2 regions of the Streptomyces sp. NPDC003247 genome follow, and region 2 is predicted to be linked to the other one. Evidence: riboswitches for the same ligand, from Rfam matches in the RefSeq annotation. Region 2 holds a riboswitch; the other holds the start of a gene.
What was found. A riboswitch is a leader RNA that binds a small molecule or an ion and turns the genes downstream of it on or off. The one in region 2 is predicted to bind glycine.
Positions count from the first base shown of each region.

Region 1 (11,429 bases), on a different contig from region 2:
CCGGTCGCCGACAGGAACTCGCACTCCTCGAAGGTCCCCCGGGACCGCTCGTCGACCACGAGTCCGGCCGCCGCCGTCCGCACCGTACGGCAGCGGCGCAGGGTGGGATCGCCGCCCGAGGACACCACGATCCCGGCCTCCGAGGTCCCGGTGACGGTGACGTCCTCCAGGACCGTGCGGGCGGTCGAGGTGACGTAGACGCCGGTGGAGACGTCGCGGACGGTGGTGCGCAGCACCGTGGTGCCGCTCAGGGCCTCCAGGGCGATGCCGGGCTTGTCGGTGGCGGAGATCTCGCAGTCCTCGACCGAGCCCCGCGCCTCGCCGTTGGCGAGCACGCCGTTGCCGCGCGCGTCGCGCAGCCGGCAGTTCCGCACGACCGTGCGGGAACGTTCGCCGAGGACGACCGCGGACGAGCCCAGATGCTCGATCTGGCAGTCCTCGACGACACTGCCGCCCGGCGCGATGTCCACCACTCCCGCGCCCGCCGGATTGGTCACACGGCAGCCCCGCATGGCCAGCGATCCCGACATCCGGGCCAGGACGGCGGCCCAGCCGGAGCCGACCACGGTGCAGCGCTCCAGGGCCACCTGGCCGCGCGGCGCGTCGACCACCGGCACGTCCTCGTCGCCGCCGCGCAGCAGCAGACCGGTGAGCATGACCTCCTCGGCCATGACGGTCACCGCGCTGCCGAGACGCGGACATACCTCGACGCTGTCCCGCTCGCCCTCGGCGACGATCGTCACCCTGGTCCGGATGGTGAGGTTCTCGGCATAGCGTCCGGGGGCCACGCTGATCACGGCTCCCGTGCGCGCCTGCGCCACGGCCGCGCCGATCGTACGGTAGCCGTCCGGGCGTTCCGGGCAGACCATGAGCACCTGCCGTGACACTGTCCAACCTCTCTGAGCCACGTACGCGCGTGCGCGGACGACGCGGCACCGACGACTGTGGTTCACCCACCCGGGCCGGCGGCGGCACCGGGTGACCGGATCGTAGGCACAGAGGTGTGCGTAAGAACTGACCAGAACCGACCGCTGCGCGCAGCCAGTGCCCCCGCCTGTGCTCCCTGGCACTCGATGATGTTCACCGCGAGCCCGCCCCGGGCGACCGAGCCACTTCGACAGGCTGACGACCGACTCGCCGGCCTCCGGCTGCACCCTCGCGCAGGTGTGGCGGAGGACGTGGAACATGTCCTCGCGTGGGGCGGCGTAGCGCGGGACCCGGCGAACCCGGTTGCCGTCGTGTAGCACCTTCTCGCGCACAGGCTTGATCAGCCCGGCGGCGGCGAGCGCACGCTTCCAGCTGCGGTCGACACCTCGACCCTTGTGAGCAGCGCTGCCTTGAAGGTCCGCAGAACCGAGGCGTCGATCTCACGCAGCGTTCCCCGCCCCGTACCGCGGTCAACGACCGCCTCATCACGTAGGACAAGGTCCAAGCCCGACAAAGGGGATTCTCAGGTGAATCTGTTTCTCTCGGGACGGTATTTAGCGCTGGCGAAAGGGATTGTAATAATGGGCACGCGGCGAGCGTTCCTCGCTCAGGTAATGGGCACGACAATGGCGATCACGGCAGGAGCTGCCGCCTGCGGTTCCGATTCGGATGATTCCGAATCGGGGGATCAGCATGTCAAAAACGTGACCGCTATCACTCAGGTCTACGGCGATGGCCAGAAATTCATCGCGGTGGCCTTGGAGTACGACACCGGCATCGACACGTCCAAGCTGACGAAGTCGTCGTTCAAGGTCGACGGACGGACCGTCACCAAGGTCTACGCCAACACCACCGCGGCGCTGGCCGATCAGGGGCGCAATGGCAAGTACGTCATCGTCGAGCTGTCCCCCGACGACAGCGGCGCGGCGTTGTGGGGTGACGACAGCGGCAGCGGCAAGACGGGCACGGGCGAGAGCTCCGGCTCGGCGTCACCGTCGGCCTCCTCGGGGAGCAGCTCCGCCGCCTCCGGGGGCCCGCAGGTCGGCCAGAAGGGCGGAGCCAAGGGTGCCAGAGCGGCGAAGGGGACGGTCACCCGGACGGGCAGCGTCACGACCACCGGCGGCGCGTCCTACTCGGGCGGCAGCACGAAGCTCGTCACCACCGAGACCGTGAACCTGATCGTCGACGACTTCCAGCAGTTCTCGTACACGGATTCCCAGACCGGCGAGACTCTGCCCTACAACCTGTTCATCCCGAAGGATCTCGACGAGAGCAAGTCGTATCCCCTCGTCCTGTTCATGCACGACGCGAGCGTGGTCAGCACCGTCACGACAGCCACGCTCGTGCAGGGGCTCGGCGCGGTGTGCTGGGCGAGCCCCGAAGACCAGGCCAAGCGCCCGGCGTTCGTCCTGGCACCCCAGTACCCGGAGGTGGTTGTCGGCGACGACTACAAGCCGACGTCGTACTTCGACGCCACGGCCCGTCTCGTTCAGAAGCTGACGGCCGAGTACAGCATCGACTCCGACCGGGTGTACTGCACCGGGCAGTCCATGGGCGCGATGCTGACCCTCGGACTGAACATCAACTATCCCGACCTGTTCGGCGCCTCGTGGGTCGTCGCCGGTCAGTGGCCCTCCTCCGAGGCTGCCCCACTCGCCGAGAAGAACCTCTTCGTGACCGTCTCCCAGGGCGACACCAAGGCGTATCCCGGCGAGGACGCCATCATGTCCGTCATCGAGAAGGCCGGCACGGAGGTGAGCCGCGCGACCTGGAACGGGAAGTCCACGGCCGCTCAGTTCGCCCGGGATGTAGACGCCATCGCGGCGAAGGGCGCCTCGGTCAACTACGTCACGTTCGAGAAGGGCACAACCGTGACCGAGGCTTCCAAGGAGAAGTTCGGAACCGTCGAGCACAACTCGACCTGGCCGATCGCCTACACCATTGAGGGCGTCAGGGAATGGATCTTCCAGCAGCGGAAGTAGACCCGCCACCGACAGCCGGTCGCCGCCGCCGGGGCCCTGTGCGGCCAAGGCTCGTGACCCCCGGTGGGCGGTGGCTTGCCGGCTCACCGGGGGTCACGATGTCGGCTCGGTCAGGCGTGATCCCTCACCGGTGGTGGGGGGAGGTGAGGTAGTGCTGACGGAGGAGTTCCCTGCCGTAGTCGTTGCCGTTGGGTGTACGGATGACGGAGTGGACGTGCTTCTGGCTGGGGCCGTCGGCGCGGGTCTTGCCGTAGGCGGGGCCGAGGGGACCGGCCGCCTGGCAATCTACTTCCAGCCAGATGACCGGGCTGTGGATGCGCAGATAGAAGGGGTCGTCGTCGCCGGTCGCGCCGATCCAGGCGGCGTAGGTGTCGTCGAGGTGGTTGCGGATCTCGGCCATGCGGGTCTTGGCGACATCGGCCTTGGCGCGGCCCGCGAAGGCTTCGGCCACCGCGAGGAGCTTCTCTTTCTGGGCCGCGGTGAGGGCGGTGGCGCGGATGCCGGCGTACTCCTCCACCGCGTTGTCCGCGAAGGCGCCGGCTTGCATGTCCTCGTTGGCCTTGGTGGCCGAGACGATGGCGGTCTTCTGCTGGGCGGTGGTGAGGGACTGGATGAAGGCGAGGCTGGCCTCGACCTCCTCCTGGCAGACGGAGACGGTCTCGCCGTCGATCTCCATGGAGGTCGGCTCCGATCCCCAGAAGCAGGGGCTCATGACCACTTGGTCGCCGAGGACGAAGTAGTTGACGGCCAGGTGGTGGCCGTCGAGCTGGAATCCCCACGGTTCGGTCGCCGAAGGTGTGCCCATGACGGTCCAGTAGAACAGCTCGTCGTTGAAGACGTCGCTCTTGCCCACCAGCTCACCGGCGGCCTTGTTGATGCGACGGATCTTCTCCGTGGTCTCCAGGCCCTCGGCGCTGAGCGCCGCCTTCAGCATGGCCGTGCCCAGGGCGTTCTGGGCATCGGTCAGTTCGGCCAGGGAGACGCCCTGGCGCTCGAACTCGCCAGGGTCGAGGTTGCTCCACTGCCGCCACTCGGTGGACTGGACGGTGAACTGGGCCGTGGTCTTCTGATCGTCGGTGAGCCCGGCCAGGAACGCTGTGGCGGCGGAGATGACCGGTGCAGTGTCGACGCCCTGGGAGTGCACCGTGAAGAGGTCGTCGATGCGCTTGCCGTCGGTGGTCAGACCGAAGAAGTCCTCGGTGATGGTCTGCTTCGCGAGGACACCACTGCCGCTGTGACCGGAGCCGCCGCCGGGAGTGCCGCTCGCACTGGCACTGGGAGTCACCGTCGGCGTGGCGGTGGAGCCGCTGTCGTCGGCGAACGCCACCGCGCCCGCGCCGCCCATGGCGGTGAAAGCGGCGGCTCCGCCCGCGAGGAAGACCCGGCGCATGAAGCCACGGCGGTCGGCGTCGGCTCCCAGCGGTGTCTCCTCGTGCGGCACCGTGTTGTCGTCCGCGTCGATATCAGGCATGACGGTGAACTCCTCAGTGTGGTTCTGGTGTTGCTTCAGCTCAGCGGCTGGGCCGCCTCCGCGACTGTGTCGCAGCGATCTGAGACACGAATGAAAGGCCGGTCATGAAATCCCCACAGTGGGAGCAGTGATCGCGTGTCCTCTGGTGTTCGAGCCTTGTGCGGAGTGCCCGAAACACTGATCAGGCGATGCGGGTTCTCGCCTGCGCCGGGGAAAAGGACGGTTTCCATGACGCGGTGTGGCCCCGGGCGATGGGCGCCCCGGGCGGATATGGGCCGTGTTGCGGGTCGATGCCGCCGTGGGACGGCGGGGGTCAGCCGCGCAGGACGGAGACCGTGCCGTCCGTGCGGTTGGCGACCAGGGTGGTGTCCGTGTCGGAGTCGGTGGTCACGCCGAGGGGGAACGTGCCCACGGTGACGGTCTTGGTGATTTCGCCGGAGGAGGTGTTGATGACGGAGACCGTGCCGTCGCCGAAGTTGTCGACGTAGAGCTTGTTGCGCTGGGTGTCCAGTTCCAGGACCAGCACCGCGTCGTCCGTCGGGGCGACGGCGTAGACCTGGTGGGTGCTCGGGTCGACCTCGATGCCGTGGACCTTGGTGCCGTAGTCCTAAGTTTCTGTGAGGGCCGGCCCATCGTTTTCAGGGACTTTCGCGTCTGTCCCAGGGGGGTTTCCAGGGACTTTCCGCCGCGCAAGCAGGAAAGGCCCCGACAGCGCGACAGCGCCGAAAGACAAGAAGGCGCAGTTCAGGGCCCCTCAGCTCAGCACTCGATGATGTTCACCGCGAGCCCGCCGCGGGCGGTCTCCTTGTACTTGACGGACATGTCGGCGCCCGTGTCCTTCATCGTCTTGATGACCTTGTCGAGGGACACCTTGTGGGAGCCGTCGCCGCGCATCGCCATACGGGCCGCCGTGACGGCCTTCACCGCGGCCATGCCGTTGCGTTCGATGCAGGGGATCTGTACCAGGCCGCCGACCGGGTCGCAGGTCAGGCCGAGGTTGTGCTCCATGCCGATCTCGGCCGCGTTCTCCACCTGCTCCGGGGAGCCGCCGAGGACCTCCGCCAGGGCGCCCGCGGCCATCGAGCAGGCCGACCCGACCTCTCCCTGGCAGCCGACCTCGGCGCCGGAGATGGAGGCGTTCTCCTTGAAGAGCATGCCGATCGCGCCGGCGGCGAGCAGGAAGCGGACGACGCCGTCCTCGTCCGCGCCCGGGACGAAGTTCACGTAGGAGTGGAGGACGGCGGGGATGATGCCGGCGGCGCCGTTCGTGGGGGCGGTGACCACCCGGCCGCCGGCCGCGTTCTCCTCGTTCACCGCCATCGCGTAGAGCGTGATCCACTCCATGGCGTGGGCGTGCGGGTCGCCCTCGGCACGGAGCTGCCGGGCCGTGACCGCCGCCCGGCGGCGCACCCGCAGGCCGCCCGGCAGGATGCCCTCGCGGGACATGCCGCGCGCCACGCACTCCCGCATCACCCGCCAGATCTCCAGCAGACCCGCGCGGATCTCCTCCTCCGTCCGCCAGGCCCGCTCGTTCTCCAGCATCAGCGAGGAGATCGACAGTCCCGTCTCCTTCGTCAGGCGCAGCAGCTCGTCGCCCGTGCGGAAGGGGTACTTCAGGGGCGTGTCGTCCAGCTTGATGCGGTCCGCGCCCACCGCGTCCTCGTCGACGACGAAACCGCCGCCCACCGAGTAGTACGTCTTCGTCAGCAGCTCCGCGCCCTGCGCGTCGTACGCCCACAGGGTCATGCCGTTCGCGTGGTACGGCAGGGCCGTACGGCGGTGCAGGACCAGGTCGTCGTCGTAGGAGAACGGGATCTCGTGCTCGCCGAGCAGCCGGATCCGGCCCGCCGACCTGATCGACTCCACCCGTTCGTCCGCCGTCTCCACGTCCACCGTGCGCGGCGAGTCGCCCTCCAGGCCGAGGAGGACGGCCTTCGGGGTGCCGTGGCCGTGGCCGGTGGCGCCGAGGGAGCCGTACAGCTCCGTGCGGACGGAGGCGACGGAGGCCAGCAGGTCCTCGTTGCGCAGCCGGCGGGCGAACATGCGCGCCGCGCGCATCGGGCCGACCGTGTGGGAGCTGGACGGGCCGATGCCGATCGAGAACAGGTCGAAGACCGAGATGGCCACGGTGACTCCTCGGGACGGGGGTGGTGCGGGGTCGCCGCATCGGGGTGGTGCGGGGTCTCCGCATAGGGGTGGTGCGGGCTCGGCGTGTCACCGGGCGCGAGGTCGCCGCACCCGTGTGCCACCGGCGCGGGATCGCCGCACCGGGGTGGCGCCGGTCCGGGGCGTCCCGCACACCCACCTACGAGTGTGCGGGACGCCCCGCCGAGAACCGGGGACCTACTTGTTCAGACCGGGGTACAGCGGGTGCTTGTCCGCCAGGGCGACGACCCGGGCCTTGAGCGCCTGCGCGTCGTAGGACGGCTTCAGCGCCTGGGCGATCACGTCGGCGACCTCGGCGAAGTCCTCGGCGGTGAAGCCGCGGGTGGCGAGGGCGGGCGTGCCGATCCGCAGGCCGGAGGTGACCATCGGCGGGCGCGGGTCGTTCGGCACCGCGTTGCGGTTGACGGTGATACCGACCTCGTGCAGACGGTCCTCGGCCTGCCGGCCGTCCAGCTCCGACTCGCGCAGGTCGACCAGGAGCAGGTGCACGTCGGTGCCGCCGGACAGGACGTTCACCCCGGCCTCGCGGGCGTCGGCGGCCGTCAGGCGCTCGGCGAGGATCTTCGCGCCCTCGACCGTACGGCGCTGGCGCTCCTGGAACTCCTCGCTCGCCGCGACCTTGAAGGACACCGCCTTGGCCGCGATCACGTGCTCCAGGGGACCGCCCTGGAAGCCCGGGAAGACGGACGAGTTCAGCTTCTTCGCGAACTCCTTCTTCGCGAGGATGATGCCGCCGCGCGGGCCGCCCAGCGTCTTGTGGGTGGTGGAGGTGACGACGTCGGCGTACTCGACCGGGTTCGGGTGCAGGCCCGCGGCGACCAGACCGGCGAAGTGCGCCATGTCCACCCACAGGTACGCCTCGACCTCGTCGGCGATCCGGCGGAACTCGGCGAAGTCCAGCTGCCGCGGGTACGCCGACCAGCCCGCGATGATCACCTTCGGGCGGTGCTCCTTGGCCAGCCGCTCGACCTCGGCCATGTCGACCAGGCCGGCCTCGTCCACGTGGTACGCGACCACGTCGAACTGCTTGCCGGAGAAGTTCAGCCGCATCCCGTGGGTCAGGTGACCGCCGTGCGCCAGGTCCAGGCCGAGGATGGTGTCGCCCGGCTGGGCCAGCGCGAACAGGGCGGCCTGGTTGGCGGAGGCGCCCGAGTGGGGCTGCACGTTGGCGTACTCGGCGCCGAACAGCTCCTTGATCCGGTCGATCGCGATCTGCTCGGCGACGTCGACGTGCTCGCAGCCGCCGTAGTAGCGGCGGCCGGGGTAGCCCTCGGCGTACTTGTTGGTCAGGACCGAGCCCTGCGCCTCCATGACCGCGAGCGGAGCGAAGTTCTCCGAGGCGATCATCTCCAGCGTGGACTGCTGGCGGCGCAGCTCGGCGTCGACCGCCGCGGCGATCTCCGGGTCGAGCTCGTGCAGGGGCGTGTTCAGGACAGACATGCGTCTACGACTCCTCAGCCGGCGGTGTAGGCGGTGTACTCGTCGGCGGAGAGCAGTTCTTCCTGCTCGCCCGAGACGCGTACCTTGAACAGCCATCCGCCCTCGAAGGGGGCGGAGTTCACCAGCGCCGGATCGTCGACGACATCCTGGTTGACCTCGACGATCTCGCCGTCGACGGGCGAGTACAGCTCACTGACCGACTTGGTCGACTCCAGCTCGCCGCAGGACTCGCCCGCGGTCACCGAGTCGCCGACCGCCGGGAGCTGCACGAAGACCACGTCGCCGAGCGCGTTGGCCGCGTGCTCCGTGATGCCGACCGTCGAGACGCCGTCCTCGGCGGCCGACAGCCACTCGTGCTCCTTGCTGTAGCGCAGCTGCTGGGGGTTGCTCATGGCCTGAATTCTCCTGTACGCGGGGGAGTGCTGATGAAGGGGGGACTGCTGAATACGTTCGTGAGCAGCGGAAATGTGCGCAGGGTCACGCGCACCGGCCGTTCCCGGCGGCGACCCCCGCTCTGAGCCGTTACTTCTGGCGCCGGTAGAACGGCAGCGCCACGACCTCGTACGGTTCGTGGCTGCCCCGGATGTCCACGCCGACACCCGGCGTGCCCGGTGCCGCGTGCGCGGCGTCGACGTACGCCATCGCGATCGGCTTGCCCAGCGTGGGGGAGGGGGCGCCGGAGGTGACCTCGCCGATCGTCTCGCCGCCCGCGACCACCGCGTACCCGGCGCGCGGCACCCGGCGGCCTTCGGCGACCAGGCCGACCAGGACGCGCGGCGGGTCCGTCTCCGCGCGCGAGGCAGCCTCGGCGAGCGCCGCGCGCCCGACGAAGTCGCCCTCCTTGCCGAACTTGACCACCCGGCCGAGCCCGGCGTCGAAGGGGGTCAGCGCGGTCGACAGCTCGTGCCCGTACAGCGGCATGCCCGCCTCCAGGCGCAGCGTGTCCCGGCAGGACAGGCCGCAGGGGACCAGTCCGGCGCCCTCGCCGGCCTTGGTCAGGGCCTGCCACAGCTCCACCGCGTGCTCCGGCTCCACGAACAGTTCGAAGCCGTCCTCGCCGGTGTAGCCGGTGCGGGCGATCAGCGCCGGGACCCCGGCGACGGTGCCGGGCAGTCCGGCGTAGTACTTGAGGCCGTCGAGGTCGGCGTCGGTGAGGGACGCCAGGATGCCCGGCGACCGGGGGCCCTGGACGGCGATCAGGGCGTAGGCGTCCCGGTCGTCGCGGACCTCGGCGTCGAAGCCGGCGGAGCGCTCCCCGAGCGCGTCCAGCACCACCTGCGCGTTCGAGGCGTTCGCGACGACCATGTACTGGGTGTCGGCGAGCCGGTAGACGATCAGGTCGTCGAGGATGCCGCCGTCGGCCCGGCAGATCATGGTGTAGCGGGCGCGGCCGACGCCGACGGACGCGATGTCGCCGACCAGGGCGAAGTTCAGCAGGGCGGCCGCCTGCGGACCGGTGACGGTGATCTCGCCCATGTGCGAGAGGTCGAACAGGCCGGCGCGGGTGCGGACGGCGTGGTGCTCGTCGCGCTCGGAGCCGTAGCGCAGCGGCATGTCCCAGCCGGCGAAGTCGGTCATCGTGGCACCGAGCGAGCGGTGCACGGCGTCGAGCGCGGTACGGCGCTGCCGTGAGGGTTCGGTACTGCTCATCGGACGGTCGTCTCCCAGGGCGAGGGGCCCCGCGCGAGCACAGCCGGGCGCGGGGGAGGGCGAGGAAAGTCCTCCCCATCTGTCATCGGAACCTGAGAGGTTCGCCATGACCGCGGGTGATCGGCGACGATCACGCGGTTCTGACTTGCACCTTGGGTGGGGCCCTGTGGCAGCGGCCCGCTTTTCAGATGTGCCTCGCCCGCGCGGTAACGGGGCCTGAGAGATTCAAGGGAGGGACTTGCTCCTTCGGCGCCCGGACAGGGTCCGGGACTCTCCCGCGCGGATTCAAACGGCCGGTATGCAGTTGGCGCGGCCATCATTGCACGCCCGGCCCCCGTCACGGCAGGCCGCATCTGTAACCGGCTTGTGGCGGGACGCGTACGAAACAGGAAGACACCGAGCATTACCTTCTCTTTACGCTCGAAGGGGAGAAGACTTGTCTGACCCCAGGGGAGGACGATGACGGTGAACAGGACCACGGCGTACGCGACGACCTCGGCGATCGCACTGCCCACGCAGCCCGCGACCCCGGCCCGGGGGGCGTGCGGTACGGCCCGCGCGTCCGTCGTCCGCGACCTGCGCGACCGCGCCGGCCACAGCCCGCACGGCCTGCTGTTCGGCCCCCGCGACCTGGTCGTCGTCACCGGCCTGCCGGGCAGCGGCAAGTCCACCCTGATGCGGCGCACGGTGAAGGGCGTCCGCATCGACTCCCAGGACACCCGCGACCGCTGGGACGTCCGCGTGCCGCGCTTCCTGCCCTACGCGCTCTACCGCCCCCTCGTCCGCGTCGCCCACTACGCCGGGCTGCGCCGCGCCGTGCGCACCGGCGAGGGCGTCGTGGTGCACGACTGCGGCACGCAGGCCTGGGTGCGCGCCTGGCTGGCCCGCGAGGCCCGCCGCCGCGGCGGCACCCTGCACCTGCTGATGCTCGACGTCACCCCCGGCACCGCCCTGGAGGGCCAGCGCGAGCGCGGCCGGGGCGTCTCCCGCTACGCCTTCCTGCGCCACCGCCGGGCCGCCTCCCGCCTCCTGCGCTCCGTCGAGCGGGGCCGCCTCCCCGAGGGCTGGGGCTCGGCGATCCTCCTCGACCGCCCCGCGGCGGACGCCCTCCGCCGCATCGCCTTCACAGGCTGATCCGCCCGCCCTCGTCCACCCTGTCCGCCCTGACCTCCCTTCCCCGGCGGCGGGGCGCGGCAGGCCGCAGGCCCGGACCCGGTGCCCCGCCGGGCCGACCGTACGCGGCGGTCGCCCGCACGGTTCACCGGACCGGCGCCCGCGTCCCGCTCGGGTGGCGCGGGGACGTACTCCTGCCCCTCGGCCGGCCCTGCCGGGTCGGCCGTGCGGGGTGGCAGCCCGCGTGGGGCACCGGACGGGTGCCCCGGCTAGGGCGGCGCGGGGGCCCACGCTCCCGCCTCGGCCGGACCTGTCGGCCCTGCCGTACGGGGCGGTCGCCCGCACGGTTCACCGGACCGGCGCCCGCGTCCCGCTCGGGTGGCGCGGGGACGTATTCCTGCCCCTCGGCCGGCCCTGCCGGGTCGGCGGTGCGGGGTGGCAGCCCGCGTGGGGCACCGGACCGGCGCCCGGGTGCGCTAGGGCCGCGCGGGGACTCCCTCCCGCCTCGACCGGCCCCGCCGGTCAGGAGCCGCGGGCTCGGGCTGGGGCCGAGGGGTGCCCTTCGGGTACCGCGCCGCGAGTTGTGGCCGAGGGGCGCCCTTCCGGTGCCGCGCCGCGGGCAGTGGCCGACGGGTGCCCTTGCGGTGCCGCGCCGCAAGCAGCGGCCGGCGGGTGCCCTT
Region 1 is NZ_JBIAPF010000009.1:293,025-304,453, reverse strand. It holds gene ACFYWQ_RS29535 (right-handed parallel beta-helix repeat-containing protein) at 1-887, opposite strand, end outside; gene ACFYWQ_RS29530 (hypothetical protein) at 1,632-2,909, shown strand; gene ACFYWQ_RS29525 (DUF3500 domain-containing protein) at 3,034-4,380, opposite strand; gene ACFYWQ_RS29520 (YncE family protein) at 4,694-4,906, opposite strand; gene ACFYWQ_RS29515 (L-serine ammonia-lyase) at 5,140-6,507, opposite strand; gene glyA (serine hydroxymethyltransferase) at 6,724-7,986, opposite strand; gene gcvH (glycine cleavage system protein GcvH) at 8,001-8,378, opposite strand; gene gcvT (glycine cleavage system aminomethyltransferase GcvT) at 8,509-9,636, opposite strand; glycine riboswitch at 9,831-9,924, opposite strand; gene ACFYWQ_RS29495 (AAA family ATPase) at 10,096-10,770, shown strand.
Region 1: it holds a riboswitch for glycine, as region 2 does, so the genes downstream of both, gcvT (glycine cleavage system aminomethyltransferase GcvT) here and gcvP (aminomethyl-transferring glycine dehydrogenase) in region 2, are expected to answer to the same signal.

Region 2 (11,429 bases):
TCTCCTTGCCGGCCAGGGCGAGCGGGGTGACACCGGCGGACTTCAGCTTCCGGACGGCGTCGAGGAAGCCGCTCCAGGTGGTGGGCGGCGCGTCAATGCCGGCCTGCCGGAAGAGCGCCTTGTTGTACCAGAAGCCGATCATCCCGATGTCGAACGGGATGCCGTAGGTCCGGTCGTCGAAGAGGTACGGCTCACTGGCGACCGGCAGCAGGTCCTTCGCCCAGTCCTGGGTGCGCTCGGTGAGGTCCTCCACGAGCCCCGCGTCGATCTGCTGCCGCAGGACGCCGCCGCCCCAGGTGTGGAAGATGTCGGGGAGCTTCCCGGAAGCGGTCAGGGCCGTCATCTTCGACTTGTAGGCGTCGTTCTCCAGCTGAACGATCTTGATCTTGACGTTCGGGTTCTGTGCCTCGAACTGCTTGGCCAGACCGGCCCAGACGTCCTTCGTCGGCTGGGTGGTGGAGATGTTCCACCACTCGACGGTGGTCGTCCCCGACGACCCTCCGTCCGAGTCGCCGCCGCAGGCGCTCAGTGCCGTCATGCTCAGACCGGCCGCGGCGGAGGCCGCCAGGAAGCCGCGGCGGGACAGTGCCGGGTGGCCCATCATGCGCTCCTCGGGGTTCGGGACGGCACACACCGCTGTCCGTCCGATATCGAAAGTTTCGCTTGAGATTCGGAAAGCTTCGCTGCTGCCGCACCCTAGAGACAGGCTCCGAGGGGTGGCAACCCCTTGAACACAGGCAATCCGGCGGGCGCGGTTCAGCGGGTCGGCCGGTGCTCGCACCAGTCGAAGGCCGCGGTGCCCTCGGTGACGTAGAGCCCGATGACCCGGCCGGTGAAGCCGCCGGCCACCTCGGTGGAGAGGTAGCGGCCGTCGAGCTCCGCCAGCGGCTCGGTGCCGTCCGCCGTTTCGACCGAGAAGGCGATCGTGTCGGGACCGGCCGGGCGCACCCCGTCGGCCCGCTGCCCCGGGGCCGTCACGGACGGCGCCACCTGGTCGGTCGTGCGGATGTCGACGACGAGGGTGAGGGGGCCGGGCGGCACCGGCCGCCGTGCGACCCACTGCCGTACGGGCCCGATCCGGACGACCACGCCCGCCTCGCCCCCGCTCACCTCCAGGTCGTAGTGGTGGGCCTCGTCGAGGCGGACGGAGAGCCCGGCGCGCCCGGATCCGGGCTCCAGACGGGCGGCCGTACGGCAGTCGGGGTGGCGCTGGCGGCGGCCGACGAAGGTGTATCCCGGGCGGTCGAGGCTGTCTCCGGTCGCGGTCAGGGTGAGCCGGCCGGGGCGGTCGCTCAGCGACCAGGAGCCCTCGGCCCGGCGGCGCGGGGAGATCCAGTACGGGGCGAGGCCGGGGGCGTCGAAGTCGTCCCGCTCCGGCTCGGGCGGGACGGGGTGCCAGGCACCCGCCGGCGCCGGGTGCCGCTCGCGCACCGGACCCGTCCGGGGCCAGCCGTCGACCCACTCGACCGGGACCAGGAAGGTCTCCCGGCCGAGCACGTGGAACCGGGGGAACCAGCCGCGCGGGCGCGTCCCGAGCAGCACCATCCACCACCGGCCGTCGGCCGCCTCGACGAGGTCGGCGTGGCCGGTGCACTGGACGGGCAGATCGGTGCCGGCGTGGGTGAGGAGGGGGTTGGCGGGGGCCGCCTCGTACGGGCCCAGCGGCGACCTGGCCCGCGCGACGGACACGCTGTGGCCGTGGGCCGTGCCGCCCTCGGCGAGCAGCAGGTACCACCACGGCCCGATGCGGTACAGGTGCGGGGCCTCGGGATGCTGGAGCCCCGTCCCGGACCACACGGGCACCGGCCCTTCGAGCACCTCGCCGGTCACCGGGTCGATCCGGGCGACCCGCACCCCCGAGACCGCGCACCAGCAGGAGCCGTCCTCGTCCCAGGCGAGGTCCGGGTCGATGCCGGGCAGGTCGATCCGGACCGGGTCGGACCACGGCCCCTCCGGCCGGTCGGCGGTGACGAGGAAGGTCCCGCCGCCGGCGACGTTGGTGGTGATCATGTAGAAGCGGCCGTCGTGGTACCGGATCGTCGGCGCGTAGATCCCCGCGGAGGCCGGCAGGTCGTCCGGCAGCGGCAGTTGGGCCGGGCGGTCCAGGACGTTGCCGATCTGGCGCCAGTGGACGAGGTCACGGCTGTGGAAGATGGGGACGCCCGGGAAGTACTCGAAGCTGGAGCAGACGACGTAGTAGTCGTCGCCGACCCGGCAGATGCTGGGGTCGGGGTGGAAGCCGGGGATGACGGGGTTGCCGTAGGTCCGGCCGGCCGCGCCGTCGTCCGCCATGGCGTTTGCGGTGCCGGTGGTCGTGTCACCCGCCGCGTCGCCCGTGGCGCCGCTGCTCCCGCCGCTCACCCCGCGATCCGTGCCGTCGCTCGTCCTCATGTGCCTCCGCCCCTCCGGGAGACCGAAGCGGTCGAAACATTCGGTCTCTTCGACGAACATTACGGAGCGGACTGTAGGCGGGCGGCCGACGGCTCGGCAAGGTGGACATCGCACAGCGGACGTCGCACGGCGCGCTCCGGGGCCCGGCGCCCGGCCGCGGACCGCACCGCCTATCGTGACCGGCATGCAGTCCTACACCATCGGCCAGGCCGCGCGGCTGCTCGGCGTGAGCCCCGACACCGCGCGCCGCTGGGCGGACGCGGGCCGAGTGGCGACCCACCGCGACGAGACCGGACGACGCCTCATCGACGGCAAGGACCTCGCCGCGTTCTCCGTCGAGCTCGCGGGCTCCGGCAGCGGCGAGGAGGGCGCCTCCTACACCTCCGTGCGCAACGCGTTCCCCGGCATCGTCACGGCGATCAAGCTCGGCGACGTCGCCGCCCAGGTCGACATCCAGGCCGGCCCGCACCGCCTCGTCTCCCTGCTGACCCGGGAGGCCGTCGAGGAGCTGGGCCTGGAGGTGGGGATGGAGGCCACCGCGCGAGTGAAGTCGACGAACGTGCACATCGACCGGGTCTGATCGCCGCCCTCCCGCCCCCGAGCGCCCTGACGAAGCCCGGACCGACGAAGGCCGGACCGACGAAGCCCGGACCGGCGAAGGCCGACGCGGCAGCGGCCCACAAGACCGACGTGCGGGCGGCGGGCGACCAGGCGGCCACGGCCAAGGCGGCACAGACGCACACATACCCGGCATAGAGGTCATGGGGCTCTACGGTGGGGTCCCATGACCTTGAGCATCCGCAACCAGCTCCCCGGCACCGTCAGCGACGTCACCCCGGGCGAGGTGATGGCCACTGTCAGGGTCCGGCTCACCGGCGGCCCCACGCTCACCGCGGCGATCACCCGGGAGGCGGTGACCGAGCTGGGTCTCGCCCCGGGCTCCACCGTGCTGGCGCTGGTGAAGTCGACGGAGGTGTCTCTCGCCACCGGCCACCTGGAGGGCCTGTCCATCCGCAACCGGCTTCCCGGCACGGTCGTGGGCCTCACCCTGGGCGCGGCCATGGCGTCCGTGAAGATCTCCGTCGCGGCCGGCGAGCTCACCGCGGCGATCACCCGGGAGGCGGCCACCGACCTCGGCCTCTTCGTCGGCTCGGACGTCGTCGCCCTGATCAAGTCGACCGAAGTGGCCCTGGCCACGGCCTAGGTGTGCCGTCCGGGCCGGTCGGTCGGGGCACGGCACGGCCGAGGGCCCCGTCCGGCGCGGACGGGGCCCTCGGCTGCCCGCTCAGTCCTCGTACGCGTCCAGCGGCGGGCACGAGCAGACGAGGTTCCGGTCACCGAAGGCCTGGTCGATGCGGCGCACCGGCGGCCAGTACTTGTCGGCGGCGGACACCCCGGCCGGGAAGACGGCCTCCTCGCGCGAGTAGGAGTGCTCCCACTCCCCGCCGAGCGCGGCCGCGGTGTGCGGGGCGTGGCGCAGCGGGTTGTCGTCGGCGGGCCACTGGCCCGAACCCACCTTGTCGATCTCCGCACGGATCGCGATCATCGCCTCGCAGAACCGGTCGAGCTCGGTCAGGTCCTCGGACTCGGTCGGCTCGATCATCAGCGTGCCGGCCACCGGGAACGACATCGTCGGCGCGTGGAACCCGTAGTCGATGAGCCGCTTGGCCACGTCGTCGACGCTCACCCCGGTCGCCTTGGTGAGCGGCCGCAGGTCGATGATGCACTCGTGCGCGACCAGCCCGCCGGGGCCGGTGTACAGCACCGGGTAGTGCGGCTCCAGTCGCTTGGCGATGTAGTTGGCGGACAGCACCGCCACCTGCGTGGCCCGCTTCAGCCCGTCCCCGCCCATGAGCCGCACGTACGCCCACGAGATCGGCAGGATGCCCGCGGAGCCCCAGGGCGCGGCCGAGATCGGCCCCACGCCCGTCTCCGGCCCGGCGGCGGGCTGGAGCGGGTGGTTCGGCAGGTACGGCGCCAGGTGCGAGCGCACGGCCACCGGCCCGACGCCGGGGCCGCCGCCGCCGTGCGGGATGCAGAACGTCTTGTGCAGGTTCAGGTGCGAGACGTCACCGCCGAAGTGCCCCGGCTTGGCGAGTCCGACGAGCGCGTTGAGGTTGGCGCCGTCGACGTACACCTGTCCGCCGGCCTCGTGCACCTGGGCGCAGATGTCGGCGACGTGCTCCTCGAACACGCCGTGCGTCGACGGATACGTGATCATCAGGACCGCGAGCTCGTCCCGGTGCTTGTCGATCTTCACCCGCAGGTCCTCGACGTCGATCTCGCCGTCCCCTGCCGTGCCCACCACGACGACCTTCATGCCGGCCATCACGGCACTGGCGGCGTTGGTGCCGTGCGCGGACGACGGGATGAGGCACACGGTCCGCTGCTCGTCACCGTTGGCCCGGTGGTACCCCCGTACGGCGAGCAGACCGGCCAGCTCGCCCTGCGACCCGGCGTTGGGCTGGAGGGACACCTTGTCGTACCCGGTGACCTCGGCGAGACGTTCCTCCAGCTCGTGGATGAGCGTGAGGTAGCCCTCCGCCTGCTCGGCGGGCGCGAACGGGTGCAGCTGCCCGAACTCGGGCCAGGTGACCGGCTCCATCTCGGTGGTCGCGTTGAGCTTCATGGTGCAGGAGCCCAGCGGGATCATGCCGCGGTCGAGCGCGTAGTCCCGGCCGGCGAGCCGGCGCAGGTAGCGCAGCATCGCGGTCTCGGAGCGGTGCCGGTGGAAGACGGGATGGGTGAGGATCGCGTCGGTGCGCAGCAGCGCGGCCGGCACCGCGTCCTCGGTCACCGCGTCGAGTTCCTCGACGTCCCCGTCGACCCCGAAGGCGGCCCAGACGGCACTCACCTGGGCCCGCCCGGTGGTCTCGTCGCAGGCGATCGACACCCGGTCGGCGTCGACGAGGCGCAGGTTCACGCCGTTCTCGCGCGCGGCGGCGACGACCTCGGCGGCCCGGCCGGGCACCCGCACGGTCAGCGTGTCGAAGAACGAACCGTGCACGACCTCGACACCGCCGGCCCTCAGGCCGCCGGCGAGGACGGAGGCGTACCGGTGGGTGCGCCGCGCGATCGTCCTGAGCCCCTCGGGGCCGTGGTGGACGGCGTACATCCCGGCCATGACGGCGAGCAGCACCTGCGCGGTGCAGATGTTGCTGGTGGCCTTCTCCCGGCGGATGTGCTGCTCACGCGTCTGGAGCGCCAGCCGGTAGGCCTTGTTCCCGTCCGCGTCCACGGACACGCCGACGAGCCGGCCGGGCAGGCTGCGCGCGAACTTCTCGTGGACGGCCATGTAGCCGGCGTGCGGCCCGCCGAAGCCCATCGGCACACCGAACCGCTGCGTCGTGCCGACCGCGATGTCCGCGCCCAGCTCACCGGGCGACGTCAGCAGCGTCAGCGCGAGCAGGTCGGCGGCGACGGTGACGAGCGCGCCCAGCGCGTGGGCCTGCTCGATGACCGGCCTGATGTCGCGTACGGCGCCGGAGGCGCCCGGGTACTGGAGGAGCACACCGTTGATCTCGCGCTCGGCGACCTCGGCCGGGATCCCGTCACCGAGGTCGGCGACGACCACCTCGACACCCGTCGGCTCGGCCCGCGCCTCGATCACGGCGATGGTCTGCGGCAGCGCGTCCGCGTCGACCAGGAACAGGCCCTTCTTGTTCCGGCCCATACGGCGGGAGAGCGCCATCGCCTCGGCGGCGGCGGTGCCCTCGTCGAGCAGCGAGGCACCGGACGTGGGCAGCCCGGTGAGGTCGGCGACCATGGTCTGGAAGTTCAGCAGCGCCTCGAGCCGCCCCTGGGAGATCTCCGGCTGGTACGGCGTGTAGGCCGTGTACCAGGCCGGGTTCTCCATGACGTTGCGCAGGATCACCGGCGGCGTGAACGTCCCGTAGTAGCCCAGGCCGATCATGGAGTCGAGGACCTGGTTGCGGTCGGCCAGCGAGCGCAGCTCGGCCAGCACCTCGGCCTCGGACCGCGCGTCCGGCAGGTCCAGCGCGTCGGCGTTCTTGATCACATCGGGGACGGCGGCGGCGGTGAGCTCGTCCAGCGAGCCGTACCCGACCTGCGCGAGCATCTTGGCCCGCGCCTCCTGGTCGGGCCCGATGTGGCGCTGCTCGAACGGGTTTGCCCGTTCGAGGTCGGCGAGCGGAATGCGATGGGCGGTCATTGCGGAGGCCTCCTGGTCTGACGCGACCTTCGAGGGGCACCACGGCACGGGTACCCGGACGGCCTCCCCCTCTGTCATCTCGACCTGAGAGCTTCACCGGCCGCCCGTGGACGCCCGGCTTTCACCGTCGGTGAGGGCGGAAGCCATCGACGTCCGCCCTGCTTTCCAGAGTGACCTCGTCCGTGCGGTACGTGGGCCTGAGAGATTCCGGGGAGGATTTGCTCCTTCGGCGCCTCCGGTGTTCTCCGGAGGACTCTCCCGCACGGGGTCAGCAGCCGTAGTCAGACTATCAGCGAGGTCAACGGTGCCCCCTGTCGAGTGGCCGCCATCACCGATGTGCTCTTTTGTAGTGCTTACGAATGAGTTGCGACCACGTGGAGGGCCCGTGCAGACCGACATCGATCCGCGCAACCTGATCGGCCGCAAGGCGTTCGACCGTCATGGCACCAAGATCGGCACGATCGACGAGGTCTACCTCGACGACGCCACCGGCGTGCCGGAGTGGGCGGCCATACGGACCGGCCTGTTCTCCCGGGACGCCTTCGTCCCCCTGGAGCCCAGCGAACTCGTTGAGGGCACCCTGCGCGTCCCGTTCGACCGCTCTCTGATCAAGGACGCCCCGGACTTCGGCGTCGGCCGCCACCTCTCCCCGGAGCAGGAACTCCAGCTCTACCACCACTACGGCCTCGACGTGGGCGCCCCTCCCCCGACGGAGGACCACGACTTCGGCACCCTGGCCGGCCGGGACGACACCTGACCCCGCGGTCAGCCGCAGGCCCGCAGCAGCCGCGCCAGCAGCCCGGCGGGGTCGAGCAGGACGCGCGCACCGTCCCGCACGACGCGCCGGGTCCCGGCGTCGACGGGGTCCGTGCGCGCCCAGTCCGGCGCGCCGATGTTCACCTCGACCTCCAGCCCGGAGGCGGTGACCTGCCGCCACTCGGTGACGGGCCCCCACGCCCCGACACGGACCACCTCGCCCAGGGCGAGCTCGCGGAGCCAGGCGTCGTCGTCGGCGTACCCGGCGGCCCGGGTCGTCAGGACGACGAGATCGACGTCGGAGTCCTGCCGCGCCGCACCCCGGGCCCATGACCCGACCAGCAGCACTCCGACGACGTCGCTCCGGCCGAGGGCCCACGCCGTGATCCGCTCCACCACCGTCCGGACCTCGGCACACCGCTCCGGCGACACCCCGGAAGGACTCTTCCCGGTCACCGGACGGCCCCCGGCCGCTCCACCGGTACCCCGCCCGCCTGCGCCCCGCCCAGGGGCCCCGCCTCCCCGGCCGCGTCCTCCACCGCGCCGTCCGCGTCCCCCACCGCGCCGTCCGCCGTCGGGGCCTCTTCCGGTCTTCGCCGGACCAGCGGCAGCGGATCCGCCGGCTCCAGGTCCGGGTCGTCGATCCGGAACGTGCGCACCCGCCCCACCTCCGACTGCGGTGTCTCGAACCGCACGGTGACCCGTCCCAGGCCACTGCCCTGCACCCAGCCATGCCCCAGCACGGCATGCCGCACATCGTGCCCCGGACGCCACTGGTGTCCGTCCGGCACCGCGTCCTCCCGCGCCGGCTCGTCCGGCACCTCCTCCTCGACGCCCTCCGCTCTCGCCTCGGCGACCTGCGCGAACAGATCCTCCTGGGTGAAGTCGGCCAGGCCGCTGACACCGACCCCGAGCAGCCGCACCCCGCCCGTGGTGTCCACCGCGTCCAGCAGCCGGCCGGCCGCCTCCCGCACAACCGCGGGGTCGTCCGTGGGCCCCCGCAGGGTCTCGGACCGGGTGAGCGTGGAGAAGTCGTACCGCCGCACCTTCAGCACGATGGTCCGCCCCGACAGCCCGGCCCCCCGCAGCCTGCGCACACACCGGTCGGCCAGCCGCTGCACCTCCAGCTCCACCCGCACCCGGTCATGGATGTCCACGTCGTACGTGTCCTCGACCGACACCGACTTGGTCTCCCGCTCCGCCACCACGGGCCGGTCGTCCCGCGCCAGCGCCATCGCGTACAGGCCGTGCCCGTGGGCCTTGCCCAGCAGCCGTACGAGCTCGTCCTCACCGGCCTCGACGATCTCGTCGACCGTGGTGATCCCCGCCCGGCGCAGATGGTCACCGGTCGCCGGACCCACCCCCGGCAGGGTCCGCACCGGCATCGGCCCGAGCAGCGCCCGCTCCGTGCCCGGCTCGATCAGCACCAGGCCGTCGGGCTTGGCCTGCTCCGAGGCGATCTTCGCGAGCATCTTGGAGCCGGCCAGTCCCACCGATCCCGTGAGGCCGGTGACCGCACGGATGTCCGCCCGCAGCCGCACCCCGGCCAGCCGCGCCGACCCGCTGTCCCAGGCCGCCTCCCCGGCCTCCAGGTCCACGAACGCCTCGTCCAGGCTCAGCGGCTCGACCAACGGGGACAGGGACCGCAGCAACCCCATCACCTGGTCGCTGATCGACCGGTAGAACGTGAAGCGCGGAGTGAGATAGGCGGCGTTCGGCGCCAGCCGGCGGGCCTGGGCCATGGGCATCGCCGAGTGCACACCGAAGACCCTTGCCTCGTACGAGGCGGTCGCCACCACCCCGCGCGGTCCCAGCCCGCCCACGACGACGGCCTTCCCGCGCAGACTCGGCTTGGACGCCTGCTCCGCCTGGGCGAAGAAGGCGTCCATGTCGAGATGCAGGATCGTGGGCGCGTTTCTCACATCTCCGATGCTGCACCACACCACTGACAACGGCACCGGACCGCACCGACACCAGCACGGGAGCACCGGACCGCACCCACAACGGCACCGGAGCACCGGACCGCCCGCATGCCCACCCCTGTGCTCCCGGACGGCCCGGGACGCCGTCCCGCCGGCGCCCGGCCGCCGGCCCGGCACCTCGCCGGTCCAGACCCCGCCCGCCGGCGCCCGTCGGGTCTCAGACCGCCCGGTTGCGCCGCCGCGCCAGCTCGTCCGCCGGGTTGTGCCCGACGAGCGTCTCCCCGGTGTCCACCCGCTCGCCGTGCAGCTGGGACAACGCGCTCTCGACGTCCCGCCACACCACGCCCACCGCGATCCCGAAGATGCCCTGACCGCCCTGGAGCAACGCGTGCACCTCGTCCGGCGAGGTGCACTCGTAGACCGTGGCACCGTCGCTCATCAGCGTCATGCGCTCCAGGTCGCGAAACCCGCGCTCCCGCAGGTGCTGGACGGCGGTGCGGATGTTCTGCAGTGAGACACCGGTGTCGAGGAACCGCTTGACGATCTTCAGGACGACGACGTCCCGGAAGCTGTACAGACGCTGCGTGCCGGACCCGTGCGCGGGCCGCACGCTCGGCTCGACGAGCCCGGTGCGCGCCCAGTAGTCCAGTTGTCGATAGGTGATGCCGGCGGCCGCACACGCCGTCGGGCCCCGGTAGCCGATCTGCTCGGACGCCATGGACGCCGTCCCTCCGCTGCTCGGCACGGCCGCCGGTCGCTGGGGAGCGAGGTCGGCCCCGCCGCTGTGCGCGGGGTACCCCCTGCCCGAGCGCAGCCGAGAACTCGGGGAAGGGTACGGACCGCTCCCCCCGACACCGAATCCGGGGGCACCCCCAGCCGTACCGTCGCCGCTGCTTCCCACGCCGACCTCCGTCCTTGACCTGCCTTCTCGACGGTAGGCAGTCACCAGGGGTGCGTCAACGATCGCCACACTCGCCACGCCGAGTGATAATCACCCAAGGAGTGGTTTCCCGCACCCCACCGCGGGGAAAGGCTAGCCGAATGCGCGGAGCGGGAGCCGTGGGCCGCTCCCACGGGCCACCGGCACATGACACACAGGGCACGCCCCGGGCGCCCCTTTGCGCGCGCGGCCCGTCCCGCCGGCCGGGCACGGACGGGCACCGCCCGCTACTGGTTGCTGGAGCCGAAGTCCTCCGGCGAGATCTGGTCGAGGAACTCGCGGAACTTCTCCACCTCGTCCTCCTGCTCGTCCGGGATGGCGATGCCCGCGTCGTCCAGGACCGTGTCGCTGCCGTAGATCGGCGTCCCGGTGCGCAGCGCCAGCGCTATGGCGTCGGACGGGCGCGCACTCACCTCGACACCACTGGCGAAGACCAGCTCGGCGTAGAAGACCCCCTCACGCAGGTCCGTGATGCGCACTTCCGTGAGCTCCTGGCCGACGGCCTCCAGCACGTCCTTGAACAGGTCGTGGGTCAGCGGCCGCGCGGGAGCCATGCCCTGCTGGGCGAAGGCGATCGCCGTCGCCTCCCCCGGTCCGATCCAGATGGGGAGGTAACGGTCGCCCCCCACTTCACGCAGCAGCACGATCGGTTGGTTGGAGGGCATCTCGACCCGGACACCTACGACATCGAGCTCGTTCACACAGCAACCCTAGGCCGTGCCCGGGACGTTTGGGTAGTCGGGCCGGGAACGGGTGACCGATCCGGCCTCCCGGAGAGCCCGCCCGTCAGGGCAACCGCACGCCGAGCGCGGTCTGCACGAGCGCCGCGTGCAACCGGACCGTCAGCCCCGCGAGCTCCTTCGTACGGGCCTCCGCATGCGCCCTGGTCTGGGGATTGCGATGCCGCCGGAGCGGGGCGACCACCTGGTCCACGAGCCCCGCCTCACGGTCCGCGGCGGCCTTCATCACCCGCAGGTGCCGGGGTTCGATACCGAAGCGCCCCAGCTCGGCGACGAGCGAGGCCACCGTGGCCGCCTCCGCGTCGTACACCCCGTCCTCCAGGGGCACGAGGAGCCCGTACGCCTCCCACTCCTCGAGCTCCGGCTCCTCGACCCCCGCGGCCGCCAGCAGCTCGGCCCGCCCGATACGGGCCACCGTAGGCACGTCGGACAGCTCGGGCACGGCCTCACCGTCCCGCTGCCGGCCCACGGTCGGCAGCGGCGCGGCCTCACCGCGCTCCATGGCGTCC
Region 2 is NZ_JBIAPF010000004.1:870,948-882,376, forward strand. It holds gene ACFYWQ_RS17560 (extracellular solute-binding protein) at 1-601, opposite strand, end outside; gene ACFYWQ_RS17565 (glycoside hydrolase family 43 protein) at 757-2,292, opposite strand; gene ACFYWQ_RS17570 (molybdopterin-binding protein) at 2,576-2,971, shown strand; gene ACFYWQ_RS17575 (molybdopterin-binding protein) at 3,176-3,595, shown strand; gene gcvP (aminomethyl-transferring glycine dehydrogenase) at 3,677-6,562, opposite strand; glycine riboswitch at 6,738-6,833, opposite strand; gene ACFYWQ_RS17585 (PRC-barrel domain-containing protein) at 6,948-7,319, shown strand; gene ACFYWQ_RS17590 (nucleotidyltransferase domain-containing protein) at 7,328-7,717, opposite strand; gene ACFYWQ_RS17595 (DNA polymerase IV) at 7,771-9,240, opposite strand; gene ACFYWQ_RS17600 (MerR family transcriptional regulator) at 9,458-10,141, opposite strand; gene ACFYWQ_RS17605 (bifunctional nuclease family protein) at 10,408-10,881, opposite strand; gene ACFYWQ_RS17610 (MerR family transcriptional regulator) at 10,967-11,429, opposite strand, start outside.